Regions from separate parts of the Lentzea sp. NPDC092896 genome, predicted to be linked through region 4. Evidence: riboswitches for the same ligand, from Rfam matches in the RefSeq annotation. Region 4 holds a riboswitch; each other region holds the start of a gene.

Region 1 (3,186 bases), on a different contig from region 4:
TACTGGACCATGTCGTTGCGCTCGGGTTCACCGTGCACCAGCACGTCCAGGCCGATGTCCTCCTGCAGATCGATCACGCGACCGATCTCGTCCCGCATCCGCTGTCCGTACTCGTCCTCGGTGATCTCACCGCTGCGCACGGCCGCACGCGCCTTGCGGATGTCACCGGTCTGCGGGAACGACCCGATCGTCGTGGTCGCGAGCGGCGGCAACCCGAGCCGGGCCTGCTGGGCGGCGGCACGCTCCTCGTACGGGGAGCGAAGACTGTGCTCCGGCCGCAACGACTCGATGCGCGCCCGGACGTGGTCGTCGCGGCGCGGGCTGGGCACCTGGCGCTTCGCCTCGTCGGCCCAGGCACCGTCGGCTCCGCCGCGCAAAGCCCTGCCCAGCACCACGATCTCGCGCACCTTCTGCCGGGCGAACGCGAGCCGCGCCCGCACGTCCGGCTCCAGGTCCTCGGCCTCCAGGTCGTACGGCACGTGCAGCAGCGTGGAGGACGACGACACGACGACCTCGTTCGCGAAGCCCAGCAACGTCGCGGCCTTCGCCAGCGCGGCGTGCAGATCGGTGCGCCACACGTTGCGGCCGTCGACCAGGCCGGCCACCAGGATCTTGTCGCGCAACGCGGGGATCGCGACCGACGTGTCCGGTGCGCTGACCAGGTCGAGGCCGATCGCCTCGACCTGCGACTCGGCCAGGATCGGCAACGCCTCGCCGAGGCCGCCGTAATAGCCGGTGACCAGCAGCTTCGGCCTGCCGGGCAGTCCGCTGAGCGTCCGGTACGCGCGGCGCAACGCGTTCAGGTCGGCCGGTGTGCGGTCGGCGGCGAACGCCGGTTCGTCGATCTGCACCCACTCGACGCCTTCGACGCGCAGGCGGCCGAGCAGTTCGACGTACGCCTCCAGCAGGCGGTCGAGCAGTGCCAGCGGTTCGAAGCCGGGCACCGTGCTCTTGGCCAGCAACAGGTACGTCACCGGGCCGAGCAGCACCGGCCGGGTCGTGACGCCGAGTTCGAGCGCCTCGCGGTACTCGGCGATCGGCTTGTCGCCGGCCAGCCGGAACTCGGTGTCCGGGCCCAGTTCCGGCACCAGGTAGTGGTAGTTCGTGTCGAACCACTTCGTCAGTTCCAGGGCCGCGGCGCCGTCCCGGCCGCGGGCCGCCGCGAAGTAGGTGTCCAGTTCGGACAGTCCGAGGTCGCGGAACCGCTGGGGGATCGCGTCGAACAGCAACGACGTGTCGAGCACCTGGTCGTAGAACGAGAAGGTGTTCGACGGAACGGAGTCCAGTTCGGACAGTTCGGCCCAGGTCTGCGCCCTGAGCTGCTTCGCCGTCTCCCGCAGGGCGGCCTCGTCGATCTTCCCGGCCCAGTACTGCTCGACCGCGCGCTTCAGTTCGCGCTTCGGTCCGATGCGGGGGTAGCCGAAAACAGTGCTGCCAATGGTCACAGGCTCTCTCCTCGCGAGCGTGCGGAAGCACCGGAGACACGCGAGCAGGACGGCACGCAGCCGCGCCCGTCAGCCCGCCCGAGAGGCTCCGGAGCACCGCGCACCGGGTCGGCGCGCGGACCGGCGGCAGGTCTTCGGACTCGTGGGCGTCTCGCTGGCTCCTACCGGCCGTCGCTTCCCAGATCTGGCAGACCCAGTGCTTCTGACGGCTTTCGTTCCCACTCACCGCTGCGGGGCAGTCCCGGACTCGCACCGGGTTCCCTTTTGCTCCACCCGGAACGAGCCCGGGTGAACCGCTGGCAGGACCGACACTAGCGGGCCGCGCCGAGCATGCCCAGCGCCATAGCCGCGTACTGAATGGTGAGATCACTCAACTTGACCGGCCCCGCGGGGGAGTACCACCGCGAGACGCCGCTGCACATCTCCAGCAACGCGAGCCGCGCGACGCTCGGATCGGCGACCGTCAGCTTGCGCGCCTTCACGCCGTCGTCGATCGCGTCCTGCCAGAAGCGCTCGTAGCGGTCGCGCAACGCCACGATCTCCTCGCGGCGCTCGCCGGTCAGCGCGCGCATCTCGCCGTCCACCACCGCTGTCTCGCGCGGCTTCTCGGCGTGCGCCTGCACGTGCATCTTGACCAACGAGACAAGACGGTCCGTCTCGTCACCGGTGATCTGCTCGGCCTTGCCGATCAGCTCGGTCAGGCTCGTGCGCATGATCTCGACCAGCAGGTCTTCCTTGGTGCCCATGTAGTGGTAGAGCGTCGCCGACGACAGGCCGGCGGCCTGGGCGAGGTCGCGGATGCCGGTGCCGTGGAAGCCGCGCTCGGCGAACAACCGCACGGCCGCCTCGCGGACCCGTTCCTCCGTCGTCATGCTGCCTCCCTTGACCGGCCCGACTCGCTCACTCTAGCGTCAGTCCCGATCGATCGATCGATCGAAGGGGAGAGATGACCGTCGACTACTCCTGTGCCGAGGGCATCGCGCAGGTGCACCTGAACCGTCCGGAACGGCTCAACGCCGTGGTCCCGGCGCTGGTCGAGGACCTGCTGGCCGCGTTCGCGCGGGCAGGTGAGGACCAGGCGCGGGTGATCGTGCTGGCGGGCCGCGGCAGGGCGTTCTGCGCCGGCCACGACCTGAAGGAGCCGGTTCCGGTCGAGACCGAGGAGCAGACGCGAGCCCGGTTGGAGCGCATTCAGGACGTCACCCGCGCGATCCGCGACTTCCCCGGCATCGTGATCGCCGCGGTGCACGGCTACGCGCTCGGTGCGGGCGCCGAGTTCGCGCTGGGCTGCGATCTGGTCGTGGCGCAGACCAGCGCGCAGTTCGGATTTCCCGAGGTCGGCGTCGGGCTCAGCGTCACCGGTGGGATCTCCAGCCTGCTGCCTCGGATCGTCGGTCTGGCGCGTGCCAAGGAGATGCTCCTGCTCGGCGAACGAATTCACCCTCCGCGCGCGTACGAGTTGGGGTTGATCAACTCCTACGCGCTGAACCACGAGAAGCACGCGATGAAGCTCGCGCGCCGCATCGCCGCCCAGCCGCCGGTCGCCGCCGGGCTCGCGAAACGAGCGCTCGACCTGGGTGTGGACTCGACGCTGGAGCAGGCGATGGCGACCGAGGTCGACCACGCGATCGTCACGAGCCTGTCCGGCGAGGGGGACGAGCCCCGGGAGGAGTTCGGCCGTGGCTGACCTCATCTCCGCATTGCGAACGGCCGTGACTCGGTGGCCGGACAAGACCGCGTG
Region 2 (3,186 bases), on a different contig from region 4:
TGACCTCCAGGATCTCCGTGCAGAGGTTGGACAGGTGCACCACGTTCGACGGCGACGCGGTCTGGTTGCACGTCCGGTTCGCGGTGTCCTTGAACGTCATCCAGCCGTTGCCGGTCTGCGCGAGCGTCCGGATCATCCGTCCATAAAGGTCACGAGCCTTGACCGTGCGCACGGCGCGGCCGGCCTCCTCGGCACCCCGGTAGGCGCGGTCGAACTCGTCGCCCCACAGGTCGACCAGCTCGGGGATCTCGTCCGGGTCGAACAGCGACCAGTCCGCGTCGGCCTCGACGCGGCGCATGAACTCGTCCGGGATCCAGTTCGCCAGGTTGAGGTTGTGCGTGCGGCGCGCGTCCTCACCGGTGTTGTCGCGCAGCTCCAGGAACTCTTCGATGTCCGGGTGCCACGTCTCCAGGTACACGCAGGCAGCGCCCTTGCGCCGGCCACCCTGGTTGACCGCGGAGACCGACGCGTCGAGCGTGCGCAGCCACGGCACGATGCCGTTGGAGTGGCCGTTCGTGCCGCGGATCAACGCGCCGCGCGAACGGACCCGGGACCACTGCACGCCGATGCCGCCGGCGAACTTCGACAGCCTGGCGATCTGCTGGTAGCGGTCGTAGATCGACTCGAGCTGGTCCTTCGGCGAGTCCAGCAGGTAGCACGACGACATCTGGGTGTGCTGGGTGCCGGAGTTGAACAGCGTCGGCGAGCTGGGCAGGTACGCCAGCGACGACATCAGCCGGTAGAAGTCGATGGCCTCGGTCGCCGTCTGCGAGAGACCGCACGCGACACGCAGCAACCAGTACTGCGGCTGCTCGATCACCGAACGCTTCGAGGGGTGGCGCAGCAGGTAGCGGTCGTAGACCGTGCGCAGGCCGAAGTACTCGAACCGCCGGTCGCCCTCCAGGTCGATCGCGTCGTCGAGCTTGCGCGCGTTGGCGGCCACGAACTCCGCGGTCGTGTCGCCGATCAGGCCTTCCGCGTGGCCGAGCGCGATGCTCTGGCTGAAGGACATCACGCCCTGGCGGCGCACTTCCTTCTCGATGAACGCGGCGAGCAGGCCCGCGGCGAGCTTGGAGTACTCGGGCTCCTCGGACACGAGCGCGGCGGCCGTCTGGATCGACAGCCGGTCCAGTTCCTCGGTGGTGGCGCCGTCGTAGAGACCGCTGATCGTCTTCGTGGCGACCCGCAACGGGTCGACGTCGTGCAGACCGACCGTGCAGCGCTCCACCGCGCGCACGATCTTGTTCAAGTCCACCGGTTCCAGTGAACCGTTGCGTTTCTTGACGCGCATAGTGGTGGTGACCGTGTCGACCGCCGTCACTAGCTCTCTCCTCGCGAGCTCGGGTGGCCACGGGGAAGCGAGGAGTGAACGGGCGCGCGCGACCGCCACGTCCTCCCGCCCTCCCTCGGGGCCGCGGACGCCCGCACGCAGGCACGTGCGGGGCGCTGGCAGGTCTTCGGACTCGTGGGCGAGCCTGTCGCCAGGCGCCTACCGGCCGTCGCTTCCCAGACATCGATGTCCAGTGCTTTCTGACGGCTTTCGTTCCCACTCACCGCTGCGGGGCAGTCCCGGATTCCCACCGGGTTCCCTCTTGCGACGACCGATCTGGAGGATCGGCCGAACCAGCTTCGGAGCACAATACATGGGCGCGGCCGAGCCGCTGACAACTACATCTAGTGGGCGTGTCGCTCAGTTGGAGCAGAGCACGCCAGGCTCACGACGTCGCCTCACCCTGCGCCGTATATCGCTTGCGGCAAGATCTGGAGGCCCCCACACTTGGCCGCCGATGCCGAGGCTGAACAGGTGGTTCATGTTCGATGTGATCATTGCCGGGTGCGGTCCGACCGGCGCGGTGCTGGCCGCCGAACTGCGGCTGCACGACGTGCGGGTGCTCGTTCTGGAAAAGGAACCCGAGCCCGCCGCGTCGTTCGTGCGCATCGTGAGTCTGCACATTCGCAGTCTGGAAATCCTGGCGATGCGCGGTCTGCTGGACCGCTTTCTGGAACGGGGCCGGCAACGTCCGGTCGGTGGCGCCTTCGCCGCCATCCCCAAACCCACGCCGGAAGGCCTGGATTCCACGTTCACCACCATGCTCGGCATCCAGCAGCCGGTCGCCGACCGGCTGCTCGCCGACCACGCGATCGCACTGGGCGCACAGGTCCGGCGCGGTGCCGCGGTGGCCGGTCTCGAGCAGGACGACGACGGCGTGACCGTCGAACTGGCCGATGGCGAGCGGCTGCGGTCGCGGTACCTGGTCGGCTGCGACGGCTCCCGCAGCACGGTCCGCAAACTGCTCGGCGTCGGGTTTCCCGGCGAGCCCTCGCGCAACGACACGCTGATGGGCGAGATGAAGGCCGCCGCACCGGAAGACGAGATCGCCGCCAAGGTCGCGGAAATCCGCAAGACGAGCCCTGTGTTCCACCTCGGACATTTCGGCGACGGGGTCTACCGCGTTGTGGTCCCGTGCGCGAAAGCCGGTGAAGATCGCGCGGAGGCGCCCTCCATCGAGGATTTCCGGCGGGAACTGCGCGCCTTCGCCGGAACGGATTTCGGCGTGCACTCCCCGCGCTGGCTGTCCCGTTTCGGCGATGCCACGCGGCTGGTCGAGCACTACCGGATCGGGCGGGTGCTGCTGGCAGGCGACGCGGCGCACATCCACCCGCCCGCCGGTGGCCAGGGCCTGAACCTGGGCGTGCAGGACGCGGTCAACCTGGGCTGGAAGCTCGCGGCGCAGATCCGCGGCTGGGCGCCGGAGACGTTGCTGGACAGCTACCACGCCGAACGTCATCCGGTCGCCGCCGACGTGCTGGACAACACCCGTGCCCAGGTGCAGCTCTCCGCCCCCGGACCGGGCGCGCAGGCCGTGCGCAGGCTGCTCACCGAGCTGATGGACATCAACGAGGTGAACCGGCGGCTGATCGAGAAGATCACCGCGATCGGCGTCCGCTACGACTTCGGCGAAGGCCCCGACCTGCTCGGCCGGCGGTTGCCCGACGTCGATCTCGCAGAAGGCCGGCTCTACGACCGACTGCACCAGGGGCGTGGCCTTCTGCTCGACCGCACCGGGCGACTGGCCGTCGAGGGCTGGTCGGATCGCGTCGACCTGATCGCGGATCCCGTTGCGGCACTGGAGGTTCCGGCCGTCCTGCTGCGCCCCGACGGGCACGTCGCCTGGATCGGCGAGG
Region 3 (3,186 bases), on a different contig from region 4:
GTTCGCGTTCATGGAGCTGCAGGACGTGCAGGAGCTGTCGAACTTCTTCGAGCGCCGGGTTTCGGCCTACCAGGTCGGTGTGACCGGCACGGTGGCGTTCGACGAGGACTTCTGAGTCGTGCGGGTGCGGTGCCCCTGGCCGGGAACTCCGGTCAGGGGCACCGCTTCGTCAGCAGGCGAGCGTCGGCGCGGCGGGGTTGCCTCCGCCGTCGAGGTTCGCGAGCTTGACCCCGGTCAGGCCGAGCACCGCCTGAGCCGTGGCACGTGGAGCGGTCGCCTGGTCGAATCCCGTTGCGTCGTAGGCGATCGCGCCTCGGTCCGCGACGGCACCCGCACAGCCGACCGCGAGCGAACGCAGGAACTGACGCGCCTGCGTCGCGGCCGCAGGGCGGTGACCGGCCAGCGCCTGCGCGGCCAGGCCGGTGCTGTTGGCGTTGGAAGCGTTGGCGCCGACGGAGAAACCGCCGTCGGCGTTCTGCTTCGACGCGAGCCAGGCGGTGCCTTCGGCGGCGTTGACGTTGTCACCGGTGGCGCGCAACGCCTGCACGACCAGCGCGGTCGAGTCGACGTCACTGGCGCACGGGGTCTGACCGAAGTTCAGCGGGAAACCCCCGTCGGGGCACTGGGTTCCGGCGAGGAAGGCCTTGGCCGACGCGGGCGAGCCGGCCGGCGTGCGGTCGAGGGCGATCAGCGCCAGGGACTGGGTGAAGGCGTTGGAGAAGTCACCGAAGTCCGACCGGTCGGAGAACCTCCCCGACGGCGCGAGCAGGCCGCGCAGACCGGCTTCCAGGTCGACACCGCCGAAAGCGTTGCCGTTCTTGTGTCGCACCTTCGCCGCCAGCAACAGCTTGGCGTGCGCGCCCGCGTAGGCCTCGGTGCCGGAGCCGACGTAGCCGGTGGTGATCTCCGGCTTCGCCAGCCACGTGATGGCCTTCTCGGCGTTGGTGTCCGAGGAACGGGCGGCGGCGAACGCGAAGATCGCGTCGATCGTCAGGCCCTGGTCGGGGAACTTCTGGCCGCCGAAGTCGGCCTCGAACCGTTCGCCGTCGACCAGTTGCCGGGCGAGCCAGCCCGCGGCGGCGCCGGACTTGTTGTGCGTGGCCGCCACCGCGGGGGTGGCAGCGGTGCCAATGCCCAGCATCAGGACAGCAGCGAGCACCAGACGTCTCATGAGAACCCTTTCCCGCACTTCCACGACAGGAGTTGGTGAACACCGCGCGATGCGGGTGACCGGGCTTGCCGCGGAGGGCACACCGTTGCGGGACAGCGCCGGATTCTCACCGGACTTCCCCCGCGCCGCGCTGAACGCCCAACAGGTTCTCATGCCGCGCAAGGCCCCGTACCGGGTACGGATGTGACGCTCGCCTCCGACCCCGAAGGCGGTGCCGAACAGCGGTTTCCAGGTGTTAACCTCGCTCGGCTCGACAACTTCATACCTCGCCCGTGACGGGGAAGCCGGTCGGAATCCGGCACTGTCGCGCAACCGTGGGCCACTGGTTTCAGTGGCGAGTCGGGTCACCATCCGGGCGGGGTGAACGGACCGACCGCTGTCGCGAAACGCAGGGGTGGCTGCCGGCGCCCCGCGTCGTCTCCTCTCCTCGAGCAGCACGAGGAGGGGGAGAGAAATGACCCGGCGCAGGAGCCTGGCCGCACTGGCGTTCGCCGTCGGCGCGGGCCTGATCGCCACGACGATCGCCGGAACCGCGGCCGCCGCGGGAGATCGCGACGCCGCCCACTCCAGCTCCGTGTGGCTCTCCCACCAGCTGCGACCCGACGGCACCCTGGAGAACCCGCTCGGCGGCGAGCTGCCCGACCACGGCCTGATGCTCGACCTGGTCTTCGCGATGCACGCCTCCGGTGACGGCGCGCTCGCCGAGCCGATCATGAAGTTCCTGGACGACCAGGGACACGTCACCGACTACTTCACCTGGGACGGCCTCGCTCCCGGCCAGGGCTTCGACCAGATCGTCGTCGGCGGCGCGGTGGCCAAGACCCTGCTCGCCGCGCAGATCTCCGGCCGTGATCCGCGTGCCTTCGACGGCCACGACATGGTCGCCGAGACGAAGGCGGCGATCCGGCGCTCGGGCGTCGACGCCGGCCGGATCAGCGACTACTCGAAGAACCCCGAGTGGGCGGACATGGTGAACAACAACGCCAACATGTTCGGCCAGTCCCTCGCCGTGATCGGCCTGGCGGTGGCGGGGGAGAACGACCAGCCCGCCATCGACAAGATGGTGACGCAGCAGTGTTCCGAGGGCTACTTCCGGATCTTCTTCGGGTACGTCCAGGGACCTGAGGGCCTCAAGGTGTCCTCCTGTGACGAGGGGAAGGCCGACGGCTCGTCGGCGCCGGACGGTGACGCGACGGGCCTCGCGCTGTCGGCCATGCTCGCGGCGAAGCGCGCCGGGGCGGCCGGGCTCGACGAGCCGATCGCGAGGACCGTGACGTGGCTGAAGAACAACCAGTCCGCCGGTGGTGGCTGGGGTGGCGGTGTCGGGACCGAGGCGCCGAACACCAACAGCACCGGCCTGATCGTGCAGGCGCTCGCGGACGCGGGCGGCGCGGGTGCTGAGGTCGGCAGGGGCGTCGAGTTCCTGAAGTCCGCACAGGCCGGCGCGTCCGACTCGGGTACCGCGCTGGCCGGGCAGATCGGTGCGATCGCGTACGACCCGGCCTCGTACCAGGCGGCGCGCACCGGCGGCATCTCCGGCATCGACACGTGGATCAGGGCGAGCGCGCAGGCCTCGCTCGGGTTGTCGCAGATCGGGTTGTACGCGCTGGCCAAGGGCGACGTGCCCGAGCCGACCCCGACCACCACCGCGAGCAGCACCCCGGCGACGACTACGACCACGGCGGCACAGGGCACCACGCCACCACCGGTGCACACCAAGACCGAGACCACCACCGTCAGAGCGCCCACACCGACGACCAAACCGAAGGCCGTGGTCCGCCAGCCCGCCCCGGCGCCGAAGACCGTGCAACCGGCCGCGAAGACGTCCGCCGCGAAGCTCGGCGCGTACCTGGCCAACAAGCTCGTGCGCGGCGACCACGTCGAGGTCACCGAGAACGACAGGACCTACGTCGACTACGACGCGACCGCGGACCTGGTGCTGGCCCTGCACGCGCTGGGCGAGCAGCCGGACGCCGCGAAGAAGGCCTCGGAGTTCCTGCTGACGCCGGACGCGG
Region 4 (3,186 bases):
GCTTGGCGGCCTGGATCAGCGTCCAGATCTGCGCGCGGATCGCCGGCACCTTCGCCGGGTCCATCGCGGAGATGTTGCCGTACTCGTCGAGCAACTGCTCCAGCCGCGCGATGTCGCCGTAGCTGTCGGCGCGGGCCATCGGCGGGACGAGGTGGTCGACCAGCGTGGCGTGCGCGCGCCGCTTGGCCTGCGTGCCCTCGCCGGGGTCGTTGACGAGGAACGGGTACACCAGCGGCAGGTCGCCGAGGGCCGCGTCCGTGCCGCAGGACGCCGACATGCCGACGGTCTTGCCGGGCAACCACTCCAGGTTGCCGTGCTTGCCGACGTGCACGACCGCGTCCGCGCCGAAGTTCGACTCGATCCACCGGTACGCCGCGAGGTAGTGGTGCGACGGCGGCAGATCCGGGTCGTGGTAGATCGCGATGGGGTTCTCGCCGAACCCGCGCGGCGGCTGCACGATCACGACGACGTTGTTGGACCGCAACGCGGCCAGCACGATCTCGCCGTCCTTGGACTTGCTGTGGTCGACGAAGAGCGTGCCCGGGGCCTCGCCCCAGTGCTCCTGCATCGACTCGCGGAAGTCCTCGGGCAGCGTCTCGTAGAACTCCCGGTAGTCCGCCGCGGCGATGCGCACCGGGTTGCTCTCGAACTGCTCCTGCGTCAGCCAGTCCGCGTCCTGGCCACCGGCCGCGATCAACGCGTGGATCAACGCGTCGCCGTCCAGCTCCTGCACGCCCGGCAGCGCGTCGCCGATGTCGTAACCGTGCTCCTGCATGGCCTTCAGCAGCCGCACGGTCGACGCCGGCGTGTCCAGGCCGACCGCGTTGCCGATGCGGGAGTGCTTGGTCGGGTACGCCGACAGCATCACCGCGATCCTGCGCTCGGCCACCGGGATGTGCCGGAGGCGGCCGTGCCGGACCGCGATGCCCGCGACGCGCAGCGCCCGTTCCGGGTCGGCCACGTAGACGGTCAGCCCGTCCTCGTCGATCTCCTTGAAGGAGAACGGAACCGTGATGATCCGGCCGTCGAACTCGGGGATCGCGACCTGGGTCGCGGTGTCCAAAGGAGACAGTCCGTCGTCGTTCTCGTCCCACGAGTCGCGGCTCGACGTGAGGCACAACCCCTGCAGGATCGGCACGTCGAGCGCGGCCAGCGCGCCGACGTCCCACGCGTCGTCGTCGCCACCCGCCGATGCCTTCGCGGGGTTCGTGCCACCCGCCGCGAGCACCGTCACGACGAGCGCGTCGGCCTGGCGCAGCGTGTCGAGCAGCTCGGGTTCGGCGGTGCGCAGCGAGGAGCAGAAGACCGGCAGGGGCTTGCCGCCCTTGGCCTCGATGGCGTCGCACAGGGCGTGCACGAAGGCCGTGTTCCCGGCCACGTGGTGCGCGCGGTAGTAGAGCACCGCGACCGTCGGACCCTCTGGCGTTCCCTCGCGCTCCAGCACACCCCAGGTGGGAGTGGCGGCGGGGGCCTCGAAGCCGTGGCCGGTCAGCAGCACGGTGTCCGACAGGAACTTGTGCAGCTCGGTGAGGTTCGCCGGACCGCCGTGCGCGAGGTAGAGGTGCGCCTCGGCGCACACGCCACCGGGCACCGTCGACAGCTCCATCAGCGCCGCGTCGGGCTGCATCTCACCGCCGAGCACCACCACGGGCAGCCCACCGGCCAGCAGCCAGTCGAGACCTTCCTCCCACATCCGACGGCCGCCGAGGATGCGCACGAGGACCAGGTCCACGCCGTCGACGAGCGCGGGCAGGTCGTCGACGGTGAGTCGCGCGGGGTTGCCGAGCCGGTACTCGGCACCGCTCGCACGCGCCGACAGCAGGTCGGTGTCGGAGGTCGACAGCAGCAGGATCACGCAGGCTCCATCCCTCGTGGGGTCCTCGCCCCAAAATGCGGGTGACTGGCGAAGCGGAGTTCCTGACTCCCAGCGGTGTTCGCTGGTCACAGTGGCGGGACCGCGCCGGATTCACACCGGCTTCCTCCTGCGCTTCGTCGTTCGGGCTCACCCTAACCGGCGGGTTACAGTCCGACCTATGCGTAGTCACCCGGACGCCTGCCCCGGCGCCGTCGAGCTGCACGCCGCGGCTGACGGCGGGCTGGCGCGCATCCGGGTACCCGGCGGCACTCTTTCCGCTGCTCAGTGGGATGTCGTGCGCCTCGCCTCGCTCGAACTGGGTGCCGGCTCGATCGAGCTGACCTCGCGGGCGAACCTCCAGATCAGGGGCCTGGCGGACGGCGTGGAACTGGGCGCTCGACTGGCCGCGGCCGGGCTGCTGCCCTCCGCGTCGCACGAGCGGATCCGCAACATCATCGCGGCGCCGCTGGAGGACAACCAGGAGCTGGTCGACGCGATCGACACGGCCTTGTGCGCGGACCCGGCGCTGGCGGATCTGCCGGGCAGGTTCCTGGTCACGGTGGGGGCCTCGGTGAGCGGCCTGGGTGGCGACTTCGGGCTGGTCAGCGGGGACGTGGGCCAGGCAGGCGGCGACGCGTCCGGCACCACCCCCTCCACGTGGGTCCTCCTCCTCGCCGGTCGCGACACCGGCGTCCGCGTCACCGACCCCGTCGACGCAGTCCTCACCGCCGCCCGCCTCTTCCAGCAGCTCCGCGGCCAGGCCTGGCGCCTGTCCGAAGTGGACGACGGTGTGCGAAAGATCACCGCTCACTTCGGCGTCACCGACGCCCCGCGCATCACCCCGGCTGTGACGCCTGTCGCACCTTCACCTTTGACGCCGGGCGTCCCGCTCGGCCGGCTCGACGCTCACCAACTCCCCGGCGTCGCCCTCCGCCTGACCCCGTGGCGCAGTCTGGTCGTCCCCGAAGGCACCGACACCACCGGCCTGATCACCGATCCGGCCTCCCCGTGGCACGGCGTCAGCGCCTGCACCGGCCACCCTGGCTGCGCGAAGTCGCTCTCCGACGTGCGAGCGGACGCGCGCGCCTGGCTCGGAACCCCGCACGACCGCCCCGTTCACTGGTCAGGCTGTGCCCGCCGCTGCGGTCGTCCCGCAGGCGATGTGACCGAGTTCGTCGCGACCGGCGACGGCTACGAGGAGATCCGTTGACGCAGTACATCAAGGACGGGGCGGAGATCTACCGCCAGTCCTTCGCCACCATTCGCGCGGAGTCGGACCTCACCAGGTTCCCCGGCGACGTCGCGAAAGTCGTCGTCCGCATGATCCACGC

Evidence for each region. A riboswitch is a leader RNA that binds a small molecule or an ion and turns the genes downstream of it on or off. The one in region 4 is predicted to bind cobalamin.
Region 1: another riboswitch for cobalamin. It lies ahead of metE (5-methyltetrahydropteroyltriglutamate--homocysteine S-methyltransferase); the one in region 4 lies ahead of cobN (cobaltochelatase subunit CobN).
Region 2: another riboswitch for cobalamin. It lies ahead of ACIQF0_RS10110 (ribonucleoside-diphosphate reductase subunit alpha); the one in region 4 lies ahead of cobN (cobaltochelatase subunit CobN).
Region 3: another riboswitch for cobalamin. It lies ahead of ACIQF0_RS10125 (hypothetical protein); the one in region 4 lies ahead of cobN (cobaltochelatase subunit CobN).

The regions. Positions count from the first base shown of each region.
Region 1 is NZ_JBIVPX010000001.1:1,691,051-1,694,236, forward strand. It holds gene metE (5-methyltetrahydropteroyltriglutamate--homocysteine S-methyltransferase) at 1-1,445, opposite strand, end outside; cobalamin riboswitch at 1,553-1,758, opposite strand; gene ACIQF0_RS07575 (TetR/AcrR family transcriptional regulator) at 1,757-2,317, opposite strand; gene ACIQF0_RS07580 (enoyl-CoA hydratase/isomerase family protein) at 2,392-3,132, shown strand; gene ACIQF0_RS07585 (AMP-binding protein) at 3,125-3,186, shown strand, end outside.
Region 2 is NZ_JBIVPX010000001.1:2,280,096-2,283,281, reverse strand. It holds gene ACIQF0_RS10110 (ribonucleoside-diphosphate reductase subunit alpha) at 1-1,321, opposite strand, end outside; cobalamin riboswitch at 1,431-1,643, opposite strand; gene ACIQF0_RS10105 (FAD-dependent monooxygenase) at 1,812-3,186, shown strand, end outside.
Region 3 is NZ_JBIVPX010000001.1:2,285,226-2,288,411, forward strand. It holds gene ACIQF0_RS10115 (ribonucleotide-diphosphate reductase subunit beta) at 1-115, shown strand, start outside; gene ACIQF0_RS10120 (prenyltransferase/squalene oxidase repeat-containing protein) at 170-1,171, opposite strand; cobalamin riboswitch at 1,204-1,330, opposite strand; cobalamin riboswitch at 1,401-1,542, shown strand; gene ACIQF0_RS10125 (hypothetical protein) at 1,626-3,186, shown strand, end outside.
Region 4 is NZ_JBIVPX010000005.1:266,896-270,081, reverse strand. It holds gene cobN (cobaltochelatase subunit CobN) at 1-1,855, opposite strand, end outside; cobalamin riboswitch at 1,890-2,025, opposite strand; gene ACIQF0_RS25860 (hypothetical protein) at 2,034-3,065, shown strand; gene ACIQF0_RS25855 (precorrin-8X methylmutase) at 3,062-3,186, shown strand, end outside.